Regions from separate parts of the Citrobacter sp. FDAARGOS_156 genome, predicted to be linked through region 3. Evidence: predicted binding sites of a transcription regulator. Region 3 holds the regulator's gene; each other region holds the start of a gene.

Region 1 (8,056 bases), 540 kb from region 3:
CATCATTGGCGCGGCTGTGATAGTGGCCTCACTGTGGGTACATCGAAAGTGGGTCGTTCCGCACTCCGCACAAACGGCAGATGATCGCAGGCGTGATTCCGCGCTGAGCGAATAAACGCTTCTGTTACCGGCTGGCGCTGCTCGCCATCACGCACGGCGGCGTACAGTCGGCTCCACAATCCATCGCCCAGGGTTTTGGTCACTACCAGGCCCTGGCGTTCAAAACTCTCCACCACCCAATGCGGCAACGCCGCGATGCCCATTCTGGCTGCAACCATCTGAATCAGCAGCAGGGTATTATCCACGCTCTTCAGCGACGGGCTAACGCCTGCGGGCTGCAGGAAATGCCGCCATACATCCAGTCGACTCCGTTGCACTGGGTAAATGAGCAGTGTCTCGCTGGCCAAATCTTCCGGCGTGATTTGCGTTTTGCTGGCCAACGGATGGTCAGGCGCCAGTACCAGGCGGACTTCAAAATCAAACATCGGTGAGTAGTACAATCCGCTGCGCGGCAGGATGTCGGAGGTTAACACCAGATCCAGCTCATCCTGCTGTAGCGCTGGTTGCGGATCGAACGTCACGCCGGATTTAAAGTCCATCTCCACCTGCGGCCAGTTGGCACGAAAATTCTCCAGCGCGGGCGTCAGCCATTGAATACAACTGTGACATTCAATCGCGATTCGCAGCCGGGTTTGCTGCGGTTCGTTGCAAGCCTGCAGCGCACGACCAATTTGCGGCAATACCTGATTGGCTAACTGCAGCAGGATTTCTCCCTGCGGCGTAAAGCGCAGAGGCTGGCTTTTACGGATAAAAAGTCGAAAGCCAAGGCGCTGCTCCAGATCGCTGAACTGGTGAGAAAGAGCGGATTGGGTCTGATGCAACGTCGCCGCGGCGGCTGCCAGCGAACCACTATTCCGCAACGCCTGGAGCGTTTTCAGGTGTTTAATCTCGATCATGAAAGTCCTTCACTTCGGCATGAACAAATTGCGCTTGAGGAATATACAGTAACTGCCAATTATGGATGTGTAAACATCTGGACGGCTAAAATCCTTCGTCTTTTAAATTTATGGTGCGTTGGCTTCGTTTCCCCACCCCAGTCACTTACTTCAGTAAGCTCCTGGGGATGAGTAAACTTGCCGCCTTCCCTAAATTCAAAATCCATAGGATTTACATATAATTAGAGGAAGAAAAATGACAATATTGAATCACACCCTCGGTTTCCCTCGCGTTGGCCTGCGTCGCGAGTTGAAGAAAGCGCAAGAAAGCTACTGGGCGGGAAATTCCTCCCGTGAAGAGTTGCTGACCGTTGGCCGCGAGCTGCGTGCCCGCCACTGGGATCAGCAGAAGCAGGCGGGTGTTGACCTGCTGCCGGTGGGTGATTTTGCCTGGTACGATCACGTGCTGACCACCAGTCTGCTGCTCGGCAACGTTCCGGCTCGTCATCAGAATAAAGACGGCTTGGTGGATATCGATACCTTATTCCGCATTGGCCGTGGCCGCGCACCGACCGGTGAGCCAGCGGCGGCGGCAGAAATGACCAAATGGTTTAACACCAACTATCACTACATGGTGCCAGAGTTCACCAAAGGTCAGCAGTTCAAACTGACCTGGACGCAACTGCTGGATGAAGTGGACGAAGCGCTGGCGCTCGGGCACAAGGTGAAACCTGTGCTGCTGGGGCCGGTAACTTATCTGTGGCTGGGGAAAGTGAAAGGCGAACAGTTTGACCGCCTGAGCTTGTTGAACGACATTCTGCCGGTTTACCAGCAGGTGCTGGGCGAGCTGGCAAAACGCGGTATTGAGTGGGTGCAAATCGATGAACCGGCGCTGGTGCTGGAGCTGCCGCAAGCGTGGCTGGATGCCTTTAAACCGGCTTATGATGCCCTGCAGGGCCAGGTGAAACTGCTGCTGACCACCTATTTCGAAGGCGTAACGCCAAACCTGGATACCATTACCGCGCTGCCGGTGCAGGGGCTGCACGTTGACTTCGTGCATGGCAAAGATGATGTCGCCGAGCTGCACAATCGTCTGCCCGCCGACTGGCTGCTGTCAGCGGGCCTGGTGAACGGGCGCAACGTCTGGCGCGCCGATCTCAGCGAAAAATACGCGCAAATTAAAGATATCGTCGGGAAGCGTGACCTGTGGGTGGCTTCTTCCTGCTCCCTGCTGCACAGCCCCATCGATCTCAGCGTGGAAACCCGCCTTGATGCAGAAGTGAAGAGCTGGTTTGCCTTCGCCCTGCAAAAATGCGGCGAGCTGGCGCTGCTGCGTGATGCGTTGAACAGCGGTGATACGGCGGCAATTGTCGAGTGGAGCGCACCGATTCAGTCTCGTCGTCACTCTACCCGTGTACACAACGCCGCAGTAGAAAAACGTCTGGCGGCGATCACTGCCCAGGACAGCCAGCGCGCCAACGCTTATCCGGTTCGCGCCGAGGCGCAACGTGCCCGCTTTAATCTGCCAGCATGGCCGACCACAACTATTGGCTCATTCCCGCAAACCACGGAAATTCGTGGCCTGCGCCTGGACTTCAAAAAGGGCAACCTGGATGCTGGTAACTATCGCACTGGAATTGCGGAACATATTAAACAGGCGATTGTTGAACAGGAGCGTCTGGGTCTCGACGTGCTGGTACACGGTGAAGCCGAACGTAACGACATGGTGGAATACTTTGGCGAGCATCTGGACGGGTTCGTCTTTACCCAGAACGGTTGGGTGCAGAGCTATGGCTCCCGTTGCGTGAAGCCACCGGTAGTCATTGGCGACGTCAGCCGCCCGGAAGCGATCACCGTGGAGTGGGCGAAGTATGCCCAGTCGCTGACCGACAAACCGGTAAAAGGTATGCTGACCGGTCCGGTGACCATTCTTTGCTGGTCATTCCCGCGTGAAGACGTGACGCGTGAAACCATCGCGAAGCAGATTGCGCTGGCGTTGCGTGATGAAGTTGCGGATCTGGAAGCGGCGGGGATCGGCATCATCCAGATTGATGAGCCGGCACTGCGTGAAGGTTTACCGCTGCGTCGCAGCGACTGGGCGGCGTATCTGGAGTGGGGCGTGGAAGCCTTCCGCATTAACGCGGCAGTGGCGAAGGATGAAACCCAGATCCACACCCACATGTGTTACTGCGAGTTCAACGACATCATGGACTCCATTGCGGCGCTGGACGCGGACGTGATCACCATCGAAACCTCGCGCTCTGATATGGAGTTGCTGGAGTCGTTCGAAGAGTTCGACTATCCGAACGAAATCGGGCCGGGCGTTTACGATATTCACTCGCCGAACGTTCCGAGCGTGGAATGGATTGAAGCCCTGTTGAAGAAAGCCGAGCAGCGTATTCCGGCTGAGCGTCTGTGGGTGAACCCGGACTGCGGTCTGAAAACGCGCGGCTGGCCGGAGACCCGCGCGGCGCTGGCAAACATGGTTAAAGCGGCGCAGAATCTGCGTCAGGCGTAAAAACAAAACGGAGGCTGATGCCTCCGTTTTGTTTATTGGTTTGCCTGGCGGGAATTATTTCTTCCCACCGTATTGCGCGAACCACTCCAGCATTCTCTGCCAGCCGTCTTTCGCGGACTCTTCGTGATAGCTCGGGCGATAATCGGCGTTAAACGCATGCCCGGCATCGGGATAGACCACGATTTCCGCTTTCGCATTGGCGGCGCGCAGCGCCTGACGCATTGTTTCAACGGTATCTTGCGGAATGCTGGTATCCTGGCCGCCATAAAGTCCCAAAACGGGGGCGTTAAGATCGGTTGCGATATCAACGGGATGTTTCGGCGAGTTGAGGGTTTTATCACCCACCAGTTTGCCATACCACGCCACCGCCGCTTTTAACTGCGGATTATGTGCGGCATACAACCAGGTGATGCGTCCACCCCAGCAAAATCCGGTGATCATCAGTTGGTGCGCATCTCCCCCGTTGCGGGAGGCCCAGCTGGCGACGTGATCCAAATCGGCCAGTACCTGAGAGTCAGGCACTTTGGCGACGAGGCCGCTTAGAAGCGTCGGGATATCGGCAAAGTCATTGGGATCGCCTTCGCGAAAATAGAGTTCGGGTGCGATAGCCAGATATCCTTCCAGCGCCAGTCGACGGCAAACATCACGAATGTGCTCATGAATACCAAAAATCTCCTGCACGACAATGATGACGGGCAGCGGACCATCGGTCTGTTGCGGCCGTGCGTAATACGCAGGCATATCATCGCCTTGTGAAGGTATGGACGTTACACCGGCGATAATCGCGTTATCCGGAGTGTGAACCGTGGTAGACGTCGGTGGAGATACAGCAGGTGCAAAGCCAGATTGTCGTGTTGTCATGGTATTCTCCGTACCCTTAAATATTCAGCCAAAAAGCGCATTGTTAACTATAGACACATGCAACGAACCACATTGCCTTAAACGGGCTATCTTTTGTGCAGGGCTTCCTTACATCGCATCGTTTATGTGATATGCATCACTATTTGATGGTAATTGAATGCAATTGATTTACATCAGAGTGATGACTGTCACGAAAATATGTTCATGCCTTCGGTAAAGTGTGTTTTTGCTTCTTCTGACAAAACCGATTCACAGAGGAGTTTTTATGTCTAAGTCTGATGTTTTTCATCTCGGCCTCACTAAGAGCGATTTACAAGGGGCTACGCTTGCTATCGTCCCTGGCGACCCGGAGCGTGTGGAAAAGATCGCCGCGCTGATGGATAAGCCGGTTAAGCTGGCATCTCATCGCGAGTTCACTACCTGGCGTGCTGAGCTGGATGGTAAAGCCGTGATCGTTTGCTCTACCGGTATCGGCGGCCCGTCAACCTCTATCGCCGTAGAAGAACTGGCACAGCTGGGCATTCGTACCTTCCTGCGTATCGGTACGACTGGCGCTATCCAGCCGCATATCAACGTGGGTGACGTACTGGTCACCACGGCGTCTGTCCGTCTGGACGGCGCAAGCCTGCACTTCGCGCCAATGGAGTTCCCGGCTGTTGCAGACTTCGAGTGCACCACCGCGCTGGTGGAAGCGGCGAAATCTATCGGCGCTACTACCCACGTTGGCGTTACCGCGTCTTCTGATACCTTTTACCCGGGCCAGGAGCGTTACGACACCTTCTCTGGTCGCGTCGTGAGCCGTTTCAAAGGCTCAATGGAAGAGTGGCAGTCTATGGGCGTTATGAACTACGAAATGGAATCTGCCACGCTGCTGACCATGTGCGCAAGCCAGGGTCTGCGTGCCGGTATGGTCGCGGGTGTTATCGTGAACCGTACTCAGCAAGAGATCCCTAATGCGGAAACGATGAAACAAACAGAAAGCCACGCGGTGAAAATCGTGGTAGAAGCCGCACGTCGTTTACTGTAATTCTCCCGTCTATTCAAAAAGGCCGACGCGTTCGGCCTTTTTATTTTGCGTAGTACCTCGCAGGAAATTCCTTTTAAACTGGACGTTTATACAGCACAATTCTATTTTGTGCGGGTAAGTCGTTGCTGTAAGGGGGTGTTGTGGATATTCCAATTTTGATGAGTGCCGTGCTGGCATTAGCTGCAGGGCTGCTGGTGGGTTGGCTGGCGACAAAAGCGCACGCCGACAGGATCCGTGCCGATCTCATCGAAGAACGACGAGAACTGGATATCGCGCTAAGCGCCGCCCGGCAACAACTCTCACAGGAAGCCCACTGGCGTGATGAGTGCGAACTGCTGAATAACGAACTCCGCAGCCTGCACAGTATCAATACCTCACTGGAGGCCGATCTCCGTGAAGTCACTACCCGGCTGGAAGCAACGCAACAGCATGCGGAAGATAAAATTCGCCAGATGATCAACAGCGAACAGCGCCTGAGCGAACAGTTTGAGAATCTGGCGAACCGTATTTTCGAGCACAGCAATCGCCGCGTAGATGAGCAAAATCGCCAAAGCCTGAACAGCCTGCTGGCACCGCTTCGCGAACAACTGGACGGTTTTCGCCGCCAGGTTCAGGATAGCTTTGGTAAAGAGGCTCAGGAGCGCCATACCCTGGCGCACGAAATTCGTAATCTCCAGCAACTGAACGCGCAGATGGCACAGGAAGCGGTAAACCTGACGCGGGCATTAAAAGGCGATAACAAAACGCAGGGAAACTGGGGAGAGGTCGTACTCACGCGGGTGCTTGAGGCTTCCGGTCTGCGCGAAGGCTATGAATACGAAACCCAGGTTAGCATCGAGAATGATGTGCGCTCGCGGATGCAACCGGACGTTATTGTCCGATTACCACAGGGCAAAGATGTGGTGATCGACGCGAAAATGACGCTGGTTGCCTATGAACGCTATTTTAACGCTGAAGATGAATTCACCCGTGAGAGTGCGTTGCAGGAGCATATCGCCTCCGTGCGAAACCATATTCGTCTGCTGGGGCGCAAAGATTATCAACAGCTTCCGGGGCTGCGTACGCTTGACTATGTGCTGATGTTTATCCCCGTTGAGCCTGCTTTTTTACTGGCGCTCGACAGGCAGCCCGAACTGATTACCGAAGCGCTTAGAAATAACATTATGCTGGTCAGTCCCACTACGCTGTTGGTGGCATTGCGTACGATTGCCAATCTGTGGCGCTACGAGCATCAGAGTCGTAATGCGCAACAAATTGCCGATCGGGCCAGTAAACTTTATGACAAGATGCGATTGTTTGTGGATGATATGTCGGCAATCGGCCAAAGCCTGGATAAAGCCCAGGATAACTACCGACAGGCGATGAAAAAACTCTCTTCAGGCCGTGGAAATGTCTTATCGCAGGCGGAAGCCTTCCGTGGCTTAGGGGTGGAAATTAAGCGTGAGATTAATCCTGAGCTGGCTGAACAAGCCACTACCCAGGATGAAGAGTACCGTTTGCGCTCGGTCCCTGAGACGCAACAAGATGAGCCTTACCCCGATGATGAAACGGTAAATCAGCAATCAAGCTAGTCCATTTGGGGTAGTTGAACCCGGCAGAAGGGTAGGGCAAATTGGCCCAATCTGTTACACTTCTCGAACATTTTTTGAATGAGCAGGCACTGAGATGGTGGATAATTCACAAGAAACGACGCACTTTGGCTTTCAGACCGTCGCTAAAGAGCAGAAAGCTGACATGGTGGCCCACGTTTTTCATTCTGTGGCCTCTAAATATGACGTTATGAATGACTTAATGTCATTCGGCATTCATCGTTTGTGGAAGCGCTTCACCATTGACTGCAGTGGCGTGCGTCGCGGACAAACCGTTCTCGATTTGGCTGGCGGTACCGGCGATCTGACGGCGAAATTCTCTCGCATGGTAGGCGAAACCGGCAAAGTTGTGCTGGCGGATATCAATGACTCAATGCTCAAAATGGGTCGCGAAAAGCTGCGCAATATTGGTGTGGTGGGTAACGTTGAGTACGTTCAGGCGAATGCGGAAGCACTACCTTTCCCTGACAACACGTTTGACTGCATCACCATCTCTTTCGGTCTGCGCAACGTTACGGATAAAGACAAAGCATTACGCTCTATGTATCGCGTGTTGAAGCCGGGCGGACGTCTACTGGTGCTGGAATTCTCCAAGCCGATTATCGAACCTCTGAGCAAAGCCTACGACGCATACTCTTTCCACGTTCTGCCGCGCATTGGCTCCATGGTAGCAAGCGATGCAGACAGTTATCGCTATCTGGCGGAATCCATCCGCATGCATCCCGATCAGGACACCTTAAAAGCAATGATGCAAGATGCCGGGTTCGAAAGCGTTGATTACTACAACCTGACGGCAGGTGTCGTTGCGCTGCATCGTGGCTACAAGTTCTGACAGGAGATTGGGGATGCCTTTAAAACCCTTAGTGACCGCAGGCGTTGAAAATCTGCTCAACACCTTTCTGTACCGTTCTCCTGCGCTGAAATCGGCCCGAACGCGTTTGCAGAGTAAGGTGCTGCGTTTTGACCTGAAAGGATTTTCGACGTCGCTAGTCCTGGTATTCAGTGAGCGCCAGGTCGATGTGCTGGGGGCATGGGAAGGCGAAGCCGATTGCACCGTGATTACACATGCCAGCGTGTTACCGAAACTACGCGATCGGCAGCAACTCACCACGCTTATTCGCAGCGG
Region 2 (8,056 bases), 460 kb from region 3:
AGAACCACCAACGATAGCAACCATCGGACGAGCAGGTTCTTTCAGCGCTTTACCCAGTGCATCCAGCTCGGCAGCCAGCAGCGGACCTGCACAAGCGACATCGGCGAATTTACCGATACCGTGAGTAGACGCCTGCGCACGGTGAGCAGTACCGAAAGCGTCCATAACGAATACGTCGCACAGAGCAGCATATTTTTTGGACAGCGCTTCGTCGTCTTTCTTCTCGCCTTTGTTAAAGCGAACGTTTTCCAGAACAACCAGTTCACCGGCAGCGACTTCAACGCCGTCCAGGTAATCTTTTACCAGGCGAACCGGAGCAGACAGTTTATCTTTCAGATAGTTAACAACCGGCAGCAGAGAGAATTCTTCGTTGTACTCGCCTTCGGTAGGACGACCCAGGTGGGAAGTTACCATCACTTTAGCACCCTGTTTCAGGGCCAGTTCGATGGTTGGCAGGGAAGCACGGATACGCGCATCGCTGGTTACTTTCCCTTCTTTAACTGGTACGTTCAGGTCCGCACGGATAAAAACGCGTTTACCAGCCAGATCCAGATCGGTCATCTTAATTACAGACATGGTGAATCCTCTCGTTGATTCATAAAGTTTTGTCGACGCTCAAGCGTCGAGCCTGAAACCAATAGCAGCCATCGCTAACGTCGTGTCGAGCATACGGTTAGCAAAGCCCCATTCATTATCACACCAGACCAGCGTTTTGATCAGGTGAGCGCCACTCACGCGCGTTTGCGTGCCATCAACGATGGCGCTGTGCGGGTCGTGGTTAAAATCTACTGAGACCAACGGTAATTCCGTATAGTCAACTATACCATGAAATGCACCTTGTGCTGCTTTTTGCAGCAACTGGTTGACTTCACTGGCTTTTACTGGTTTTTTCACCGTCACGCTTAAGTCGATCGCCGTCACATTTATGGTCGGTACACGCACCGCTATCGCTTCAAAACGATCGTTAAACTGCGGGAAAATTCGCGTGATGCCCGCCGCCAGTTTGGTATCAACCGGAATGATCGACTGGCTGGCCGCTCGCGTGCGACGCAGGTCAGGATGATAAGCATCAATAACCTGCTGATCGTGCATCGCGGAGTGGATCGTGGTGACGGTACCAGACTCAATGCCGTAAGCATCATCCAGCAATTTAATGACGGGTATTATGCAATTCGTGGTGCAGGAGGCATTGGAAACGATCCGGTGCTCAGCGCGCAGCTGATCCTGATTAACGCCAAACACAACGGTTGCGTCGATGTCGTGACTACTAGGATGTGAAAAGAGCACTTTCTTTGCGCCGGCGGCAATATGCGCCTCACCGTGTTCGCGATTGCCGAAAACCCCCGTACAATCCAGCACAACGTCGACACCCAGTTCGCGCCACGGAAGCGCATCGAGCGTTCGCTCATGCAGAATACGGATCGCGTCATCGCCAACGATGAGCTGGTCTCGTTCCTGACGAACATCCCAGGCAAAACGCCCATGGCTGGTGTCATATTTCAACAAATGCGCCATGCCTGCAGCATCCGCCAGTTCGTTGATTGCCACCACGGTGATTTCCGCCCGACGCCCGGATTCATATAAAGCACGAACCACGTTGCGTCCGATGCGACCGAAACCATTAATCGCTACGCGTACGGTCATAGGTCTCCTGCAAGGATTTCTCAGAAACGATGTGGCAGACAGAGTAATGCAGCAAATCGCTCAGGGAAACCTTACCTGTCGCAAACTGCGACTAATTGGTTAATTGTCGAACATTTAATCGACTGAAACGCTTCAGCTAGAATAAGCGAAACGCGGAATAAAAGGAATGATTGTCCAGCAACAGAACACAGTTATCTGACTTACGTCACATTTTAACGTCCTTCAACGCGACTTTTATTCCATATTCCAGAATTACGAATAACCGTAGCAAGATTATTTCGTTGCCATGTCACAAATCCTGATTTATATCAGAAAGCTCCCTAACCCGCGTCTATATTATCAGCGCAACGTCCGAGTCTCGGAGTCCCTCAACTATGACAACATTCTATCCCCAATCATCTGCAGCTCGCTTTCATGCGCTGCGTTTATTACCCGGCCAGGAAGTCTTTTCAGCGCTACACGCGTTTATCCAGCAGCATCAACTACAGGCAGCCTGGATAGCGGGTTGCACCGGCAGTTTGACCAACGTTGCTCTGCGCTTCGCCGGGCGTGAAGAAACCACATTACTCACGGGTACGTGGGAAATTATCTCGCTGAACGGCACGCTGGAACTGACCGGTGAGCATCTCCATCTGGCGGTTGCCGACCCACACGGCGCGATGCTGGGCGGGCACATGATGCCGGGCTGTACCGTGCGAACCACGCTGGAACTGGTGATTGGCGAGCTGACGTCTCTGGCATTCAGCCGTCAGCCCTGCGCCGTTTCCGGTTATGACGAACTGGTTATTTCATCCCGCTAACGCTTCACTTATACGAGGTCTTTTATGGCGCGTCGCCAATTTTCCAGCCAGTCTCTGGTTCTTATTGTCATTGCTATCGCCATCAACATGGTCGGTGGGCAGCTTATCAGCATGTTGAAATTACCTATTTTTCTCGACTCGATTGGCACGTTGATCAGCGCGGTGCTGTTAGGCCCGGTTGTGGGGATGCTAACCGGATTACTCACTAACCTGTTGTGGGGGTTACTGACCGATCCGATCGCCGCCGCCTTTGCGCCCGTCGCCATGGTTATTGGACTGGTCGCCGGTTGGCTGGCACGGGCAGGATGGTTTCGCACCTTACCCAAAGTCGTGGTCAGCGGCGTAATTATCACGCTTGCCGTGACCCTCGTTGCCGTGCCGATTCGCACGACTCTGTTCGGCGGTGTCACCGGCAGCGGCGCGGATCTTTTTGTCGCCTGGATGCACTCGGTCGGTCAGAACCTGGTGGAGTCCGTCGCCATCACCGTCATCGGTGCGAATCTGGTCGATAAAATCCTCACGGCAATCATCGTCTGGGTGCTGCTGCGACAGCTTCCGCTGCGCACCACGCGCCATTTCCCTACGATGTCTGCCGTGCGCTAAATGCATCCGTTTACGTCGTTAACTCTGTGGGCGCTTGCCGCCTGCTCCACGCTCCTGCTGCCAGCCGGAGTGCCGCTCAGCTTGTACAGCGCCGCGACGTTTGTCGGTTTGCTATGTATGAAGGCTACGCGGTCGCGGGCGAAATACGTACTCTGGCTGATGATCCCCTTAGGACTGGGGCTATGGCTGGTACACGGCGGATGGCTTACCGAGTGGATTAGCGGGCAGCCGCGCACACCGGAACGCTGGGCCGATGCCGTTACGCTCTGGCTGCGGATCCTGGCCATTGTGTCGACATCACAGATGTGGATGCAGTACGTGCCGGTTGCGCGCTTTATGCGCGCCCTGTTTGCTTCACGCCTGCCGCCAGGCGTTGCCTATCTGTTTGCAGGCCCGCTGCTGGTGGTTGAACAGCTCAAACGCCAGTTGGCGATTATTCACGAGGCTCAGCGCGCACGCGGCGTACCGCTGGATGAATCCTGGTACCAACGTTTACGCGCTATGCCGGCATTAATTGTGCCGCTCACCCATAACGCGCTCAATGACCTGGCCGTTCGCGGTGCAGCGCTCGATATGCGGGGATTTCGCCTGCATCGCACTCGCACCACTCTATGGGCGCCGCCAGACAGCACCTTACAACGTCTGGCCCGCTACGGTATGGTGGTTCTGATGGCAGTTGAGACAGGAATCTGGATATGGTTACGTTAGAGCAGTTTCGCTATATTCCGACGCACGCTATGCGGCCATCCGCCTGTTACGATTTCCATTACGCCAGGCCTGGTATGGTGGCTATTTTTGGTGAGAACGGCAGCGGGAAAAGTACGCTGGCACAGCTGATGGCTGGCTGGTACCCCGACTTCCTTCCGGGAGAAATTGAGGGCACAGGCACGCTACTGGGTAATCCCATCGGGAAACTGTCGCTGGTCGAGCAGTCGAGTACCATCCAGCTTGTGCAGCAGTCACCTTACCTGCAGCTTTCAGGTTGTACTTTCAGCGTGGAGGAAGAAGTGGCGTTTGGCCCGGAAAATCTCTGCCTTACCGAGACTGAAATTATGCAGCGCATAGATGCCGCCCTTACGCTGACGGAATGTCAGCCTCTGCGCCATCGTCATCCCGGCACCCTTTCCGGCGGGGAAACCCAGCGGGTGGTGATTGCCAGCGCACTCGCCATGCAGCCGAAAATATTGATTCTGGATGAAGCGTTCAGTCGCCTGACGGCGCAAGCCACGGCAATGCTGCTGGCTCGACTGCAGCAGTGGGCACAGGAACAGCATGCTTTGGTGATACTTTTCGAACGCAACCCTTCACCTTTTCTCAGCTACTGCCAGCAGGCATGGCAACTGCGCGACGGAGCATTGTCATCACTATGCTAACGCTAAACCAGGTCAGCTATCGCTGGCCGAACGCCTCCGATGACTGTTTACGCAATATTTCGCTGGAACTCCAGGAGGGGGAATGGCTGGCGCTAACGGGCGATAATGGCGCAGGAAAATCCACGCTTTTGCGCATCATGGCCGGGCTACTGACGCCCTCATCCGGCACAATAACCGTTCAAAATCGTGCGATTGCGCAACTGAAAAACCGGGAGCGCGCCAGGGTGCTCGGCGTACTGTTTCAGGAGGCGGAGAATCAAATCTTTCACAGCAAGGTTGCAGAGGAAGTGGCCTTCGGATTACGGCTACAGAAGCTTCCTGCGACTGAAATTGCGCAACGCACGATGGCGGCGCTGCGATTATGTCAGTTAGAGGATGTCGCCGACGCGCACCCGCTCGATCTGCATACTGCACAACGACGTATGGTTGCCGTCGCCAGTCTGGAAGCCCTCGAACCTGCTATTCTACTGCTGGATGAGCCCAGCCGGGACTTTGATGCGCATTGGCTTGGCGTCTTCGAAAACTGGCTGGCAGTGTGTCGTACGCGTGGTGCCAGCGTTGTGGCGATCAGTCATGACGCTGCATTTACGCAGCGCCATTTTTCGCGCGTAGTACGTCTTGAAGCAGGTCAGCTACGCACGTAACTACCCTGATAAGCAAAAAAACGGGCCGCCTGAGCGACCCGTTTTCACCTGTAATCGAAATTACAGCAGTTCTTTTGCTTTCGCGACCACGTTGTCTACGGTGAAGCCGAATTCTTCAAACAGCAGTTCTGCCGGTGCAGACTCACCAAAGGTAGTCATACCAACAATAGCGCCGTTCAGGCCCACGTATTTGAACCAGTAGTCAGCAATGCCGGCTTCGATAGCGACGCGAGCAGAGACGGCTTTCGGCAGTACGGATTCACGGTAAGCCGCATCCTGCTTGTCGAATGCATCGGTAGACGGCATGGAAACCACGCGCGCTTTCACGCCTTCAGCGGTCAGTTTGTCCCAGGCAGCCACGGCAAGTTCAACTTCAGAACCGGTGGCGATGAAGATCAACTCCGGCTGACCCGCGCAATCTTTCAGCACGTAGCCACCGCGAGCGATGTTCGCCAGTTGCTCTGCGGTACGTTCCTGCTGTGCCAGGTTCTGACGGGAGAGGATCAGTGCGGTCGGGCCGTCCTGACGCTCAACACCGTATTTCCATGCTACTGCGGATTCAACCTGGTCACACGGACGCCATGTGCTCATGTTCGGGGTCACACGCAGAGAAGCAACCTGCTCTACCGGCTGGTGAGTCGGGCCATCTTCACCCAGACCGATAGAGTCGTGAGTATAGACCATCACCTGACGCTGTTTCATCAGCGCAGCCATACGCACCGCGTTACGGGCATATTCCACGAACATCAGGAAGGTGGAGGTGTACGGCAGGAAACCACCGTGCAGGGAAATACCGTTTGCGATAGCGGTCATACCGAATTCACGTACACCGTAATGGATGTAGTTACCGGCAGTATCTTCGTTGATGGCCTTAGAACCAGACCACAGAGTCAGGTTAGACGGTGCCAGGTCAGCAGAGCCGCCGAGGAATTCAGGAAGCCAAGGACCGAAGGCTTCAATCGCGTTCTGAGAAGCTTTACGGCTGGCGATTTTCGCCGGGTTAGCCTGCAGCTTAGCAATGAACTCGTTGGCTTTCGCGTCGAAGTCAGACGGCATTTCACCTTTCATACGACGGGTGAATTCAGCAGCTTCCTGCGGGAAAGCTTTGGCATAAGCAGCGAACTTCTCGTTCCATGCGGCTTCTTTTGCCTGGCCGGCTTCTTTCGCATCCCACTGCGCGTAGATTTCAGACGGGATTTCGAACGGCGCGTATTTCCAGCCCAGCTGTTCACGGGTCAGTGCGATTTCTGCATCTCCCAGCGGCGCACCGTGAGAGTCATGGGTACCGGCTTTGTTCGGGGAACCGAAACCGATGATGGTTTTGCACATCAGCAGGGACGGTTTGTCGGTCACTGCGCGTGCTTCTTCAACAGCGCGTTTAATGGCGTCAGCATCGTGACCATCTACACCACGAATCACGTGCCAGCCGTAAGCTTCGAAGCGCTTCGCGGTGTCATCGGTGAACCAGCCTTCAACGTGGCCATCGATAGAGATGCCGTTGTCATCGTAGAACGCAACCAGTTTACCCAGTTTCAGCGTACCGGCCAGGGAACATACCTCGTGAGAGATACCTTCCATCATGCAGCCGTCGCCCATGAAAGCATAGGTGAAGTGGTCAACGATGTCGTGACCAGGACGGTTAAACTGCGCCGCCAGCGTTTTTTCAGCGATAGCCATACCCACTGCATTCGCAATGCCCTGACCCAAAGGACCGGTCGTGGTTTCAACACCCGCGGTGTAACCCACTTCCGGGTGACCCGGCGTTTTGGAGTGCAGTTGACGGAAGTTCTGCAGCTCGGACATCGGCAGATCATAGCCGGTGAGGTGCAGCAGGCTGTAAATCAGCATTGAACCGTGGCCGTTTGACAGCACGAAGCGGTCACGGTCAGCCCAGGACGGGTTAGTCGGGTTGTGGTTCAGGAAATCACGCCACAGGACTTCGGCAATGTCAGCCATACCCATCGGGGCACCCGGGTGACCGGATTTGGCTTTCTGTACTGCGTCCATGCTCAGCGCACGAATAGCATTGGCAAGCTCTTTACGTGAGGACATTTTGACTCCAGATCGGATAATGAAGGCCACGCCCTAAACGACTTGACGACAGCGCGTTTTGGGCTACGCCGGAAAAAAGTGCCAACAATGTAACCCAAGCCGCGTGTCATGTACATGGAGCATCCTTTTGCCGCTTCAGAAATCTCTGGATCATGCGCGCAAGTTGCGCAATCTTCTCGCCCGCTTATTGTTCTTTTCTTTATACTTAGGCCGAGCGTCGGTTCACCTGTAAACGACGCATTTTTTAGAATAATCCTGACCTTGTGCGGAAGAGAAAAAATGAAAATTCGCGCTTTACTGCTTGCTACGAGCATGGCGGCGGCATTGACCGGCTGCCAGAACATGGACTCAAACGGACTGCTTTCCTCAGGCGCAGAGGCTTTCCAGGCCTACAGTCTGAGCGATGCGCAGGTAAAAGCGCTGAGCGATCAGGCCTGTAAGGATATGGACAGCAAAGCTACCATCGCCCCGGCTGGCAGCGAGTATGCAACGCGTCTTGGCAAAATCGCCGCCGCGCTTGGCGATAACATTAACGGCCAGCCGGTGAACTACAAAGTGTATATGGCGAAAGATGTGAATGCCTTTGCCATGGCGAACGGCTGTATCCGCGTATACAGCGGCCTGATGGATATGATGACCGACAACGAAGTCGAAGCGGTGATCGGCCACGAAATGGGTCACGTTGCGCTGGGTCACGTGAAAAAAGGGATGCAGGTTGCGCTGGGTACGAACGCCGTGCGCGCAGCTGCGGCTTCCGCTGGCGGTATTGTCGGCAGCCTGTCGCAGTCGCAATTGGGCGATCTTGGCGAGAAACTGGTGAACTCGCAGTTCTCCCAGCGTCAGGAATCCGAAGCGGATGATTACTCGTATGATCTGTTGCGCAAACGAGGGATCAATCCGGCAGGCTTAGCCACCAGTTTTGAGAAACTGGCAAAACTGG
Region 3 (8,056 bases):
AGATCTCTCAGGTTCAGACCCACGATGTCGGTCCTTACCAGAATGTTCCGTCAAAACCGATTGTTATCCTTTCAGCCAAAGTCCTGCCGTAATCGTATTTTGCGCGGGCAGCGCTTGCCCGCGTTCTCTCCCTTCTCTGCGTAACCCGAAATTGCTGCTTATACTTGTGGCAAGTGTCGGCTCATTCAGGGAGGTCACGTGAAAAAACTCACCGATAAACAAAAGTCCAGGATCTGGGAACAACGGCGAAATGCCAATTTCCAGGCAAGCCGGCGACTGGAAGGCGTGGATATTCCACGGGTTACTCTGAGCGCTGAAGACGCCCTGGCGCGTCTTGAAGAATTGCGGAGGCACTATGAGCGATAAATTCGGTGATGGACGTGACCCCTATTTGTATCCGGGCCTGAATGTCATGCGTAACCGGCTGGGGGTTCATCAGGCGCAGCGTCTGGCGCAGGCAGCTTATGAGTTGACGGCGCTGCGCGCGGCAACTATCGAATTGGGCCCGCTTAAACGGGGTTTGCCGCATCTGTGTGCTATTCATCGCCAACTCTATCAGGATATTTTTGACTGGGCGGGACATCTGCGAGAAGTCGATATCTACCAGGGCGATACCCGCTTTTGCCATTTCGCTTATATCGAGAAAGAGGGCAATGCGCTGATGCAGGACCTGGAAGACGAGTCCTGGCTGGTGGGGTTGTCGCAAGAAAAGTTTGTCGACCGCCTCGCACACTACTACTGTGAAATTAATGTGCTGCACCCGTTTCGCATCGGCAGTGGTCTGGCGCAGCGTATTTTCTTCGAACAGTTGGCGATTCATGCCGGGTATATACTCAACTGGGAGGGCATCCAGGTTGAGGAGTGGAACCAGGCAAATCAAAGCGGTGCCATGGGGGACCTGTCCGCACTGCAGGCGATATTTCGTAAAGTGGTAAGCGAAGCCCTGGAAACTGAGTAGAATAGCGCGGTTCTTCTGTACCGGAGCCGCCATGATCCTGCTTATCGATAACTACGATTCTTTTACCTGGAACCTGTATCAATACTTCTGCGAACTGGGCGCAGATGTCCTTGTCAGGCGCAACGACGCGCTGACGCTGGCGCAAATTGATGCGCTGAATCCGCAGAAAATAGTGATTTCCCCGGGACCCTGTACGCCGGATGACGCCGGTATTTCGCTGGAGGTTATTCGCTATTTCGCAGGGAAGATCCCTCTGCTGGGTGTTTGTCTGGGCCATCAGGCGATGGCGCAGGCCTTTGGTGCGACCGTGGTGCGGGCAGCGAAAGTGATGCATGGTAAAACGTCGCCGATTACGCATAACGGGCAGGGCGTTTTTCAGGGGCTCGCCAATCCATTAACGGTAACGCGCTACCATTCTCTGGTGGTCGCACCTGAGACGTTGCCTGAGTGCTTTGAGGTGACCGCCTGGAGTGAAACGCAGGAGATCATGGGTATTCGCCACCGGGAGTGGGATATGGAAGGGGTGCAGTTTCACCCGGAGAGTATTCTCAGCGAACAGGGGCATCAGCTGCTGGCTAATTTCCTCAACCAGTGATTTGTGGTTGCTATTCAGTGATTTTTTATTCATATTTTGTGATTATAATTTCACTAGCATTTCTGCTTAACAGGGTGGTAATGACATGGCAACTGAACAAACTGCAATTACACGCGCGACATTCGATGAAGTGATTCTGCCGATTTATGCACCGGCTGAGTTTATCCCTGTAAAAGGGAAAGGGAGTCGAGTATGGGATCAACAGGGTAAAGAGTACGTTGATTTCGCGGGTGGTATTGCAGTTACCGCGTTAGGGCATTGCCATCCGGCGCTGGTTGAGGCGTTAAAAACTCAGGGCGAAACCCTGTGGCATACCAGCAATGTTTTTACCAACGAACCGGCGTTGCGCTTAGGCCGTAAAATCATTGATGCAACCTTCGCCGAACGCGTACTGTTCATGAACTCCGGTACCGAAGCTAACGAAACCGCCTTTAAGCTGGCGCGCCACTATGCCTGCGTGCGCCATAGCCCGTTCAAGACCAAGATTATTGCCTTCCATAACGCGTTTCACGGTCGTTCGCTGTTTACCGTATCCGTCGGCGGGCAGCCGAAATACTCCGACGGCTTTGGACCCAAACCGGCGGATATCATCCATGTACCGTTTAACGATCTGCATGCGGTCAAAGCGGTGATGGACGATCACACCTGTGCGGTGGTGATCGAACCTATTCAGGGCGAGGGTGGCGTTACTGCGGCAACGCCGGCATTCCTGCAAGGTTTGCGTGAACTTTGTGATCAGCACCAGGCACTGTTGGTATTTGATGAAGTACAGAGCGGAATGGGGCGTACCGGCTCACTGTTTGCCTATATGCACTACGGCGTGACGCCGGATATCCTGACCAGCGCCAAGGCGCTCGGCGGCGGTTTCCCGGTGAGCGCGGTGCTGACCACCCAGGAGATTGCCTCCGCGTTCCACGTGGGTTCACACGGCTCCACATACGGCGGTAACCCGCTGGCCTGCGCGGTTGCGGGAGCTGCGTTTGATATCATCAACACGCCGGAAGTGCTGGAAGGTATTCAGGCCAAACGCCAGGCGTTTGTTCAGCATTTGCAGAAAATTGACCAGCAGTTTGACATTTTCAGCGACATTCGCGGTATGGGACTGCTGATCGGCGCCGAACTGAAGCCGCAGTTTAAAGGCCGGGCGCGTGATTTCTTGTACGCCGCGGCGAATGAAGGCGTGATGGTACTGAATGCCGGGCCGGACGTGATGCGTTTTGCACCGTCGCTGGTGGTGGAGCAGGCTGATATTGATGAAGGGATGCAGCGCTTCGCGCAGGCCGTGGCGAAAGTGGTGGGTTGATGGATTGCCGGATGGCGCTACGCTGATCCGGCCTACGAATCACACCTTACCCCGTAGGCCGGATAAGGCGTTACGCCGCCATCCGGCAACTCTCTTAACCCTTCATATCCCGCAGTCGGCGGCTCAGCCAGATCCCATGGTGCGGTCGCTGACGCCATGCTACCGACGAAATGGTGTGCATGGTATTCAGATGCCCCAATATCCGCTGTAGGTGCTGCTCAAGGGTGCTTAAAGGCCCATGGGACAGCATCTCTGGCGCCTCGAGAATATTCACATCGCCGGAGCTTCCGGGGCCGTCATATTCCAGCCGCTGCTGGCAGCGTTGGATCGCAATTTCGCAGGATTCCAGATACCGCTGCGCCAAATCCGGCGTCAGCATCGTATGTTCCCTTGCCAGCGTAGTCATTGCGTTGATGTGTTCGACGATGAACTGGCTATGCGTAACCCACAGTTTCATGTCCGCCAGATAGTGCGAGTTGAACCTAGGCTCCTGCATCGCCTGGTTAAGTGAGTTGAACAGCGTGTTATGCGCCTGGTTGACCCGCATGCGTTGATACGCCAGCGGTGTGGCCTGGGGATCGTTGCTCAGGATCAGGCGAATAGCCTCCTGATCGGCTTCTAACGCATCGTGGGCGTTTTTACGCAGCAAACCGCTCTGCCACTGCGGCCACAGCCAGAGCATTCCGCCAAAGGCGATCAGGCAGCCAGTGACCGTATCGATAAACCGCGGCACGATAAACTGTTCCCCGTTCAGCGTCAGCAGTTGCAGGGTATATACCGCGGTGACCGTAAAGCCGACGGTAGCCCAGCCGTAGTTTTTGCGGATGGTCAGATAACTCACCAGGGTTATCAGCAGCATGCCTGCCAGCGTGTAACCTTCCTGAATATGAAAGTGCAGTGTGACGCCGGCGATCACCAGGCCGACTAGCGTCCCTACTGAACGGTGTAAAATACGTACCCGGGTCGCCCCATAGCCATTTTGCGTGACGAACAGGATTGTCATCAAAATCCAGTAGGGTTTTGGCAGGTGTAAGGCGCTGCCCATCAGGCTGGCAATGCTCAACATGACGCTGATGCGTCCGGCATTACGCAGCGCCGGGGATTTCAACGACAGATAGCTTTTCAGGGCAGGGATCAGCGGCAGCCGACGCTGCTTGTCAGCCATTAAATCCCGGGCATACAGTGGTCGCTGGGTGCGTAGCACACGGGCAATACGGCTGAAGTGCCAGTAGCAAAATTGACCCACCGGATTGTCCGGATGTTGGTTGGCGATTTTCTCCAGCGTGCCAATTTGTTTATCCATTGAAAAACGCGTCGGCAAACGGTGATACAAAATATCATCGGCCAGTACGCGAAGGCGTTCGGCGACGGTGCGCGCATTCCAGCGAATCACTTGTTCGGCGTGGCTACGTTCGACCAGCTTTTGCACCTCTTCCGGCTGGTGGAGGCTAACGGAAATATGTTCCTGTAAATCGAGCGCCTCCTGAAAGGCACGTAGCAGGCGCTTATAATCGTTGTTGCGATGCGCCGACAGCATATGCATTTGCTGATAGCACTGGGTAATTAAATCCACCGCTTTTTGCTGGCGCACCAGCAGGGGAGGAAGCGCTTTTTCGGGATCGGCATGCTGGGTCAGCATGCTGTACTTGGCCTCACAGTAATCGGCTAATTCGCGGTACAACAAACTGAGCGATTCACGCAGCGGCTGCTCGCGCCACATCCAGAACCAGAACCAGTTGAACAGGCCGTACCACAATGTGCCCAGCGCGTAGATTAGCAGCGGCTCCCAGACGGGCATGTTCCCGGCCAGGCTGAGCGTGAAAATTGCCGCGATAAGCGAGGCAGGTAGTAGTCGCGCATGCAGAGGGCCTAATTCTGCGGTTACACCAAGAATCAGCGTCAGGCCGGTGAGGATCAGCGGCAGCGGTATATCTTTTGCCAGCAGTAACTGCATGATCAGACTGCATCCGGCAAACAAAGACGCGCCAATCACTAAGCGTTTGAAAAAGCGCTTATGCGGGGTATCAAGACCGGCAATATTGCAGCAGGCAGGGACGAGGGAGAATAAGAGCCCCAGATGAAGCTGACCAATGATAAGGCCGACAGCCACAGGTAAACATAGCACCAGCGTCTGTCGTAGTGCGTAGTTGATCTCGGGGTGATAAATCAGTCTTCGCCACATCGGAGCAAACAAAAATGGCGCATTACTACGTAACACGCCATGTCGATGGGATTAACGCGTGCCGTAGACGACGATGGTCTTACCATGCGCGGAGATCAGATTCTGATCTTCCAGCATTTTCAGGATACGACCAACGGTTTCACGGGAACAGCCAACGATCTGGCCAATTTCCTGGCGGGTAATTTTAATCTGCATGCCGTCCGGGTGAGTCATTGCGTCAGGCTGTTTCGCCAGATTCAGCAGAGTCTGGGCGATACGACCAGTTACGTCGAGGAAGGCAAGGTTGCCTACTTTTTCAGACGTTACCTGCAGACGACGAGCCATCTGAGAAGACAGACGCATCAGAATATCTGGGTTGACCTGGATTAATTGGCGAAATTTTTTGTAGGAAATTTCAGCGACTTCACATGCGGTTTTGGCACGTACCCAGGCGCTACGTTCCTGGCCTTCTTCGAAGAGGCCTAATTCACCAATAAAATCGCCCTGATTCAGATAAGAGAGGATCATTTCTTTCCCTTCTTCATCTTTGATCAGCACTGCCACTGAGCCTTTAACGATGTAATACAACGTTTCCGCTTTTTCACCCTGGTGAATCAGCGTGCTCTTCGATGGGTACTTATGAATATGGCAATGAGACAAGAACCATTCGAGAGTCGGGTCTGTTTGCGGTTTGCCAAGCACCATGCGCGGTTATCCTCTGTTATAAGCTGTCTCCAGAGCCAAAAAACAACCTGTCTCTGGGTTTGCAAAAATGTGCTTCCCGCTACCTGGGAAGGGGGCTGTCAATACGTGCGACGGCCTGTAATGTGATGTCCTCTGCATACATGCAGTACGTCAATGTATTACTGTAGCATCCTGACTGTTTTAGCATAGCTTTCGCCGTGTGTCTCCTGGTGTCTCGCTTCAGCATGACGCAGGTCGCCTTCCATTGCGAGAATTGTTATGTACGCGTAATCTGTCAGGAAAATTGAAACATTGGAGTTACGAAATATGCAAGCGCGTGTAAAGTGGGTTGAGGGGTTAACCTTCCTCGGTGAGTCCGCCTCAGGCCACCAAATTTTGATGGACGGTAACTCTGGTGATAAAGCGCCGAGCCCGATGGAAATGGTCTTAATGGCTGCGGGCGGTTGCAGCGCAATTGATGTGGTGTCGATCCTGCAAAAGGGGCGTCAGGATGTGACCAACTGCGAAGTGAAGCTGACCTCCGAGCGTCGTGATGAAGCGCCGCGCCTGTTCACCCATATCAACCTGCATTTCATTGTAACGGGTAACGACCTGAAAGATGCGTCTGTGTCTCGCGCAGTTGACCTCTCGGCGGAGAAGTATTGTTCCGTAGCTCTGATGCTGGAAAAGGCGGTGAACATTACCCATTCTTATGAAGTCGTTGCCGCGTAATTGCTGATGCCGGATGGCGGCGTTGCCTTATCCGGCCTACAGGATGATGTTGAGTCGTAGGCCGGATAAGCGAAGCGCCATCCGGCGCTTTCCACATATCACTCTATCTTTTTACCTTCCATCAGTCGCTGGACCAGCGGTAGCATAATCAATTCCATCGCCAGACCCATCTTACCGCCCGGCACGACCAACGTATTGATATGCGAAATGAATGAGCCCTGCAGCATGGCCAGTAGCCAGGGATAATCGATGCCTTCCAGATTACGAAAATGAATCACGACAAAGCTTTCATCCAGTGACGGAATGCTCCTGGCGGCAAAGGGATTAGAGGTATCGACGGTCGGTACGCGTTGGAAGTTAATATGCGTGCGGGAAAACTGTGGGGTGATGTAATTGATGTAATCGTCCATTGAGCGCACCACCGAGTCCATTACCGCTTCACGTGAATGCCCGCGTTCGCTGGTATCGCGGGTCAGCTTCTGGATCCACTCCAGGTTTACGATCGGCACCACGCCAACCAGCAGATCGACATGCCGGGCCACGTTTTGCTGTGGGGTGACAACGCCACCGTGCAGTCCTTCATAGAACAGGACATCCGTCGGTTCAGGCAGCGGCTGCCAGGGCGTAAATGTCCCCGGAACCTGATTCCACGGTACGGCCTCATCGTAGGTGTGCAGATATTTACGCGACTGACCTTTGCCCGTCTGGCCGTATTCAATGAAGGTTTGCTCCAGCAGACCGAAGTCGTTAGCTTCGGGGCCGAAATAGCTGATATGCCGCCCGGCATCGCGTGCTTTGCGAATCGCCATGTCCATTTCCGGACGGGTATAGCGATGAAAACTGTCACCTTCCACCTCGGCGGCGCGCAGATTTAACTGCGCGAAAATTTTACGAAACGCAAGGCTGGTGGTGGTGGTCCCCGCGCCGCTGGATCCTGTTACCGCAATCACCGGATGTTTGGCAGACATAACAACTCCATGAAATGGTTGTAATTATAGTAAAGTCGGCCGGCGGCTACGGGTTACTCGTGAATCTGCTTCCTCGGCATAATGTTGACCGTTTCATGCAGTTCGGACCACACCAGCATGGCCTCACCTGATTGTAGTTGGCGTTTGACGTCGGCGACTTTTTGTTCGAGCGAGCGTTCATGTTCACCATAATCGGTGCCTTCGCGCAAGACAAAGCTTTCAATCAGATTGTCCAGCGCGTCCGGGGAGATGTCTTGCCAGGGGATGATCATGATGACGCCTCCAGATACGTTGTCAGCCAGTCCGGGATTCTGGATTCCAGCCACATCTCCGGATGGCGTATCGTACCGCCAATGAATCCGACATGGCCGCCGTGTTCGGTGAGTTGATATTCCACCTGTGAGGGCAGATTTTCCGGTTCAGGGATCACATGACTATCCATAAACGGATCGTCCTTGGCATGAATAATCAGCGTGGGTTTGGCTATCTGATTAAGCAGCGGCATGGCGCTACACTGACGGTAATAGTCTATCGCATCGGCGAAACCGTGAATTTTGGCGGTGATCAGATCGTCAAAATCGCGAATGCGACGCAGAGATTTCAACTGGGCCAGACTCACCGGCAGCGAGCCAGGATAAGCCTCAAGCTTACGCGA

The links. Region 3 encodes CRP, which controls carbon source genes, mostly activating them, when cyclic AMP is high. Its sites were predicted from a motif close to ATGTGANNNNNNTCACAT; they were not measured.
Region 1: udp (uridine phosphorylase) is a predicted target of CRP. The motif match lies at 4,439-4,456, and genes of this name have one in related genera.
Region 2: epd (erythrose-4-phosphate dehydrogenase) is a predicted target of CRP. The motif match lies at 1,838-1,855, and genes of this name have one in related genera.

Annotation. Positions count from the first base shown of each region.
Region 1 covers NZ_CP014030.2:383,946-392,001, forward strand. The annotation lists gene AL515_RS01880 (carboxylate/amino acid/amine transporter) at 1-115, shown strand, start outside; gene metR (HTH-type transcriptional regulator MetR) at 3-956, opposite strand; gene metE (5-methyltetrahydropteroyltriglutamate--homocysteine S-methyltransferase) at 1,192-3,453, shown strand; gene AL515_RS01895 (dienelactone hydrolase family protein) at 3,508-4,314, opposite strand; gene udp (uridine phosphorylase) at 4,580-5,341, shown strand; gene rmuC (DNA recombination protein RmuC) at 5,500-6,912, shown strand; gene ubiE (bifunctional demethylmenaquinone methyltransferase/2-methoxy-6-polyprenyl-1,4-benzoquinol methylase UbiE) at 7,007-7,762, shown strand; gene ubiJ (ubiquinone biosynthesis protein UbiJ) at 7,776-8,056, shown strand, end outside.
Region 2 covers NZ_CP014030.2:4,107,466-4,115,521, forward strand. The annotation lists gene pgk (phosphoglycerate kinase) at 1-576, opposite strand, end outside; gene epd (erythrose-4-phosphate dehydrogenase) at 616-1,644, opposite strand; gene AL515_RS20175 (PPC domain-containing DNA-binding protein) at 2,019-2,444, shown strand; gene AL515_RS20180 (ECF transporter S component) at 2,469-3,047, shown strand; gene AL515_RS20185 (energy-coupling factor transporter transmembrane component T) at 3,048-3,755, shown strand; gene AL515_RS20190 (ABC transporter ATP-binding protein) at 3,743-4,420, shown strand; gene AL515_RS20195 (ABC transporter ATP-binding protein) at 4,414-5,064, shown strand; gene tkt (transketolase) at 5,125-7,116, opposite strand; gene AL515_RS20205 (M48 family metallopeptidase) at 7,396-8,056, shown strand, end outside.
Region 3 covers NZ_CP014030.2:4,572,237-4,580,292, reverse strand. The annotation lists gene ppiA (peptidylprolyl isomerase A) at 1-92, shown strand, start outside; gene AL515_RS22720 (YhfG family protein) at 199-366, shown strand; gene AL515_RS22715 (putative adenosine monophosphate-protein transferase Fic) at 356-958, shown strand; gene pabA (aminodeoxychorismate synthase component 2) at 990-1,553, shown strand; gene argD (bifunctional acetylornithine/succinyldiaminopimelate transaminase) at 1,639-2,856, shown strand; gene AL515_RS22700 (YccS/YhfK family putative transporter) at 2,951-5,038, opposite strand; gene crp (cAMP-activated global transcriptional regulator CRP) at 5,090-5,722, opposite strand; gene AL515_RS22690 (OsmC family protein) at 6,029-6,433, shown strand; gene AL515_RS22685 (phosphoribulokinase) at 6,532-7,401, opposite strand; gene AL515_RS22680 (YheU family protein) at 7,455-7,673, opposite strand; gene AL515_RS22675 (hydrolase) at 7,670-8,056, opposite strand, start outside.